Regions from separate parts of the Klebsiella africana genome, predicted to be linked through region 1. Evidence: predicted binding sites of a transcription regulator. Region 1 holds the regulator's gene; the other holds the start of a gene.

What was found. Region 1 encodes Fur, which represses iron uptake genes when iron is present. Its sites were predicted from a motif close to ATAATAATGAGAACNACTATCAA; they were not measured.
Region 2: a site for Fur is predicted at 1,064-1,086, ahead of LGL98_RS06970 (Nramp family divalent metal transporter). Genes of this name have one in related genera too.

What each region holds. Positions count from the first base shown of each region.
Region 1 covers NZ_CP084874.1:3,659,978-3,663,002, reverse strand. Annotated here, with positions in the region: gene tcuR (tricarballylate utilization LysR family transcriptional regulator TcuR) at 1-789, opposite strand, end outside; gene fur (ferric iron uptake transcriptional regulator) at 916-1,368, opposite strand; gene fldA (flavodoxin FldA) at 1,660-2,190, opposite strand; gene ybfE (LexA regulated protein) at 2,342-2,635, opposite strand; gene ybfF (esterase) at 2,769-3,025, opposite strand, start outside.
Region 2 covers NZ_CP084874.1:1,428,071-1,431,095, forward strand. Annotated here, with positions in the region: gene nupC (nucleoside permease NupC) at 1-781, opposite strand, end outside; gene LGL98_RS06970 (Nramp family divalent metal transporter) at 1,128-2,369, shown strand; gene LGL98_RS06975 (DUF2502 domain-containing protein) at 2,438-2,797, opposite strand; gene mgrA (L-glyceraldehyde 3-phosphate reductase) at 2,928-3,025, opposite strand, start outside.

The DNA of each region.
Region 1 (3,025 bases):
ACTGAGTACCGGATTGACGACGTCGATCACTCTCAGCGCCTGGTGGTCGAGATGGGAGATAGCGGCCCCGGGCTGCAGGGTGGCCCCCAGTCCGCTGCGCACGGCCTGCATCAGCAGGGCCAGGCCGTCGATCTCCGCCACCACCTCAACGCTGATATGATGCTGCTGGCAAACCGCCTCCAGCCTGCCGCGCAGACCGTGGCCCTGGCTTGGCATAATCAACGGCAGGGAGGTGAGCTGGTCAGGGGTGATATGGTCATCCTGAAGAGGGGCTAGCAGCGCATGGGTGCCAATCAGGAACAGGCGCTCTTCCAGCACCGGTCTGGCGCTCCAGCGCAGGATCTTCTCCTGCTGGAAAACGATAGCTAAATCGAGCTGGCGAGTGTTGATCATCCGTTCCAGATTGCCGGAAAGGCTTTCAACCAGATGCAGACGCACGTCGGGGTAGCTTTCGCGCATCGCATTGATGAACGGAACACCGAGAACGGAGGCGGTGCTGGGGGCCATGCCGACGCTGACGTGGCCCGACAGGCGCGCCTCGCGGGCGGCGAGGATGGCGTCATCGGCATGGCGCAGCGCCAGCTGCGCTTGTGAGTAGAAGGCGAGGCCCGCGCTGGTGGGCGTGACTCCGCGGGAGGTCCGCTGCAGCAGGCGAATGGCCAGTTCGTTTTCCAGGCGCGCGATCTGCTGGCTAAGCGCCGAGACACCGATATTGAGATCGAGCGCAGCTCGCCCCATGCTGCCGGTCTCAACAATGCGCACAAAGTAGCGTAGCTGGCGAAGTTCCATATCAACTCTCCGGACAAAGCGGGGGTGAGGAAGGTTACCCCAGAGGCGTGAGCGGGAAGCGCGGCAGAAGCGCCCATAAAAAAGCCAACCGGCAGGTTGGCTTTTCAGAGCAGACGAAGCGGGGAATTACTTTTCCACTGCGTCGTGGGCGTGTTCGTCCTCGCGGCAATCCCCTTCCGCACAGTGGCCGTACAGATACAGACTGTGGTTGGTCAGGCGGATGCCGTGACGGGAAGCGATTTCACGCTGGCGCGCTTCAATAGAGTCATCACTGAACTCGATCACTTTGCCGCAGTCGAGGCAGATCAGGTGATCGTGGTGATGCTGCTGGGTCAGTTCGAAAACGGATTTTCCGCCTTCGAAATTATGACGAGTCACGATGCCGGCGTCATCAAACTGGTTGAGGACGCGGTAAACGGTCGCCAGACCAATCTCTTCGCCCATGTCGATCAGGCGTTTATATAAGTCTTCCGCACTGACATGATGGTTATCCGGTTCCTGCAGCACTTCGAGGATTTTCAGTCGAGGAAGTGTGACTTTCAGGCCAGCCTTCTTTAATGCGGTATTGTTGTCAGTCATGCGGAATCTGTCCTGTTGCTAAACGATCTACTTCCTTCAACGGAAGTCATACAGAAATTAACCCGACGTAATGCGTCTCATTATAGAACTGCCATTGGTAAATGAAAACTGCAAGCATCAGGCCTGGTTTGCTGTCAAAAACGAGGCACCAGCTACAAACTGCGTCACGTGCCTCGTAGAATCAGAGGACATTGTACAGATATGTGATTAAAAGTTAAAAACTTGTAGCTATTAGTTTGATTGCTTTTGTCTATTAATGCGACGCAACTCAATAGTTACGCCGCTTAATCATCAGGCGTTTTTGATTTCTTCGAGGTGCAGCTCTTCGGCAACCTGCTTCACCCACTTCTCAACGCGCTCATTAGTCAGCTCCGGCTGGCGGTCTTCATCGATGGCGAGGCCGACGAAGTGGTCGTCATCCGCCAGGCCTTTGGAAGCCTCGAAATGATACCCCGCCGTCGGCCAGTGACCGACGATGGTCGCCCCGCGTGGCTCAATGATGTCGCGGATGGTGCCTAGCGCGTCGCAGAAGTATTCTGCGTAGTCTTCCTGGTCGCCGCAGCCGAACAGCGCCACCAGTTTGCCATTGAAGTCGATCTCTTCCAGCGTCGGGAAAAAGTCGTCCCAGTCACACTGTGCTTCACCATAGTACCAGGTCGGAATACCGAGCAGCAGGATGTCGTGGGCTTCCAGGTCTTCTTTGCTGCTTTTGGCAATGTCGTGAACATCAGCAACATCTTTACCAAGCTGCTTTTGAATCATTTTTGCAATATTTTCGGTGTTGCCGGTGTCGCTGCCAAAAAAGATGCCGATGATTGCCATGAGTAAAATAACCTCTTGAAACTTAAATGATGTGGTAGGGACGCGATGCCCATAGATAACGGCAATCATAGCAGAACAGGCAAGGGCGCGGAAACAGCAATCACGCCCGACTGCACACTCTGCTACATGAATGCGGTTTTTTCGCGGAAAGTTAGACTTTTCCCTGGCTGCGCAGGGCGGTTAATTGTGTCATCAGCATCTCTTCAATGAGATCGCTGCGGCTCATATTACGCGCTTCCGCCAGCTCGTTGAGCGCATCGACCGCATCAGCGTTGAGTTTTAACTCGACGCGCTTCAGCCCGCGAACCTTATCGCGTTTCAGCTGGTTACGTTTGTTGATGCGCAGTTGTTCATCGCGCGACAGCGGATTGGTTTTCGGTCTTCCCGGGCGACGCTCGTTTGCGAACAAATCTAATGTCGTACGGTCCGTTTGTTCTTTTGCCATGATTCTGAGTGACTTCGGGGAAACAAGCTGCCGGGCTCTAGCCGGCGCAGATAGCGCGCCATCATACATCAGGCGAACGGCTGCGCCAACGACCACGGGCATTCTGCGGCGCGGTCGGGCATATTTTAGTCAATCAGACGGCGATGCTCGCCAGATAGCGGCGGATGGCGCGTAACACCGCTTCGGGTTTCTCGGCATGCACCCAGTGTCCGGCGCCGGCGATGACGTGCGCCCGCGCCTGCGGGAACTGGGCCAGCAGCGCGTCGCGGTAGGCATCGGTCACATAAGGCGAGTTGCCGCCGGGAATAAACTGCGTCGGGTGTGGCCAGGCAGGAATGATTTCCCAGCCGACAATATGCGGATACTGGTCCCACAGCACCGGCACGTTAA
Region 2 (3,025 bases), 2.2 Mb from region 1:
TAAAGCCGATCAGCATCGCCGCCACGATAATCGCAACTTTGAAGCCCGCCAGAATATATTCGCCCAGCATCTCGAAGAAGCTTTGACCTTCGTGCAGATTCGACATCTGCAGATTTTCTTCACTTTGATCCACGCGGTATGGGTTAATCAATGACAGCACAATAAAGGTGCTGAACATGTTTAGCACCAGCGCCGCGACGACATATTTCGGCTGCAGCATGGTCATGTACGCGCCTACGATGGACATCGACACAGTAGACATTGCCGTCGCCGCCATGGTGTACATGCGGTTGCGCGACATTTTGCCGAGAATATCTTTATACGCGATAAAGTTTTCCGACTGACCGAGGATCAGCGAGCTCACTGCGTTGAAGGACTCCAGCTTGCCCATACCGTTGACTTTTGACAGAACGGTACCGATAGCGCGGATGACAATCGGCAGGATACGAATATGCTGCAAAATACCAATCAACGCGGAAATGAAGACGATAGGGCACAGAACCTTAAGGAAGAAGAAGGCCAGACCTTTGTCGTTCATGCTGCCGAACACGAAGTTTGTCCCTTCGTTGGCAAAGCCGAGAAGTTTTTCAAACATCTCGGAGAAGCCTTTCACAAAACCCAGACCAATATCGGAGTTCAGGAAGAACCAGGCCAGCAGGACTTCAATGACAAGCAGTTGAACAACATAACGAATACGGATCTTTTTACGGTCATGACTGACCAACAGGGCCAGTATAGCCACCACAACGATCGCGAGGACAAAATGCAAGACGCGGTCCATAGTTGCTCCAAATATGAGGCAGGTTAAATTTCCGTGCACATTCTATGCAACGGCTTTAAAGAAAACGAGATCAATTGCACACTATTGCAAGGAACTGTGACCAATGGCAAAAATAGTGATCAAACATCCACTTTTGTTATGTTACGTAAAGGTTTTAAAAGTTGCATTCTTGTACTACTCTTAATAGCGGGCTCGATCTCGTTTTCTAATGCCCGTATTTCATTTCCGGCCAGCAATTGTTCCCTTCTATCACAGCAATCATTATCTCCATTCTAAACGAACTTGATAATCATTCGCATTTTGATAGCATGAAACATAGCAAAGGCTATATTTCCAGGGGCAGAAGATGACTAGCAGTCGCGTTGAGAATAGCAGTAGTCGCGCCGCGCGCAAGGTGAAGCTCGCCTTAATGGGGCCGGCCTTTGTCGCGGCCATTGGCTATATCGATCCGGGTAATTTCGCCACAAACATTCAGGCCGGCGCCAGCTTTGGCTATCAGCTACTGTGGGTCGTGGTATGGGCCAACCTGATGGCAATGCTGATCCAGGTGCTGTCTGCCAAACTGGGCATAGCCACCGGCAAAAACCTGGCCGAGCAGATCCGTGACCATTACCCGCGCCCGGTGGTGTGGTTCTATTGGGTACAGGCGGAAATCATTGCCATGGCCACCGATCTGGCTGAATTTATCGGCGCCGCGATTGGCTTTAAACTGGTGCTGGGCGTATCGCTCCTGCAGGGAGCGGTGCTGACCGGGGTGGCGACCTTCCTGATCCTGATGCTGCAGCGGCGTGGGCAAAAACCGCTGGAGAAGGTAATTGGCGGGCTGCTGCTGTTTGTTGCCGTGGCCTATGTCGTGGAGTTGATCTTTTCTCAGCCCGCGCTGGCTCCCCTGACTAAAGGGTTGGTGATCCCTACGTTGCCCAATGGCGAGGCGGTATTCCTGGCCGCCGGGGTGCTGGGTGCAACCATCATGCCGCACGTTATCTACTTACACTCCTCGCTTACCCAGCATCTGCACGGTGGGACGCGGAAAGAGCGCTATAACGCGACCCGCTGGGATGTGGCGATTGCCATGACTATTGCCGGATTCGTCAATCTGGCGATGATGGCGACTGCCGCGGCGGCATTCCATTTCAACGGCCATACCGGCGTGGCCGATCTCGATCAGGCCTACAGGACGCTGGAGCCGTTGTTGAGCCACGCGGCGGCGACTATCTTTGGTCTCAGCCTGGTCGCAGCTGGTTTATCATCGACGGTGGTGGGCACGCTGGCAGGCCAGGTCGTGATGCAGGGATTCATTCGTTTTCATATTCCATTGTGGTTTCGCCGGGCGGTTACCATGCTGCCTTCGTTTGTCGTGATCCTGCTGGGGCTGGATCCTACGCGTATCCTGGTGATGAGTCAGGTACTGCTCAGCTTTGGCATTGCGCTTGCCCTGGTGCCGCTGCTGATATTTACCAGCAATGCGAAACTGATGGGAGATTTAGTGAATTCCCGTTGGGTGAGAGGTATTGGCTGGGCCATTGTGGTTATCGTGGTGAGTCTTAACGGCTGGTTAATTGTGGGGTCGCTGCTCGGGGTGGCGTAATCCGTTACCCGTGCTGGTTAAAGTAGTTAAAGTAAAAGGGAGCCGATGGGCTCCCTTTACGTCTGTTGTTAGTGATGGCCATGTCCATGCCCGTGACCGCGCCCACCCGGGCCGCGTCCCCAGCCGCCGCGGTGGTCGTCGCGGTCGCTCCAGCCCGCACGATAGCCGCGCTCCCAGGCTTTATTTTTGCCCTTATCCCAGCCGCGGTGCCAGCCGTTGTCATGACGATGCCAACGGTTATCACGCCATTCATAGTGACGACGCCAGTAATCACGGTCGCGCCAGCCGCCACCGTCCCAGTAGTTACCGTAATTGTCACGATCGCCTATTTGTAATTTTACCGATGGCAGCAGGGTGATTTCACCAGCGTTAGCGACTAGTGGCGCTGCGGCCAGCAGTACTGCTGCCAGAATCAGTGACCTGAACATACTCTTCTCCTTCACGATCGGGGCCGTAAGCGGCCTGTTAACCTGATATTACGGGCCGGTAAAGACCCGTCGCATCGGACGAACTCCGAAAGCACAGAAAAGAGCACTTTTTGCTAAAGTAACATTTGCTTTACAGTTCAAGGATGGCATCGATGGCCGCGCATTCCTCGGCGCTGAAATGACGATTCTGTAGCATGCCGACCGCATCATCCAGCTGTGCGGTTTTAC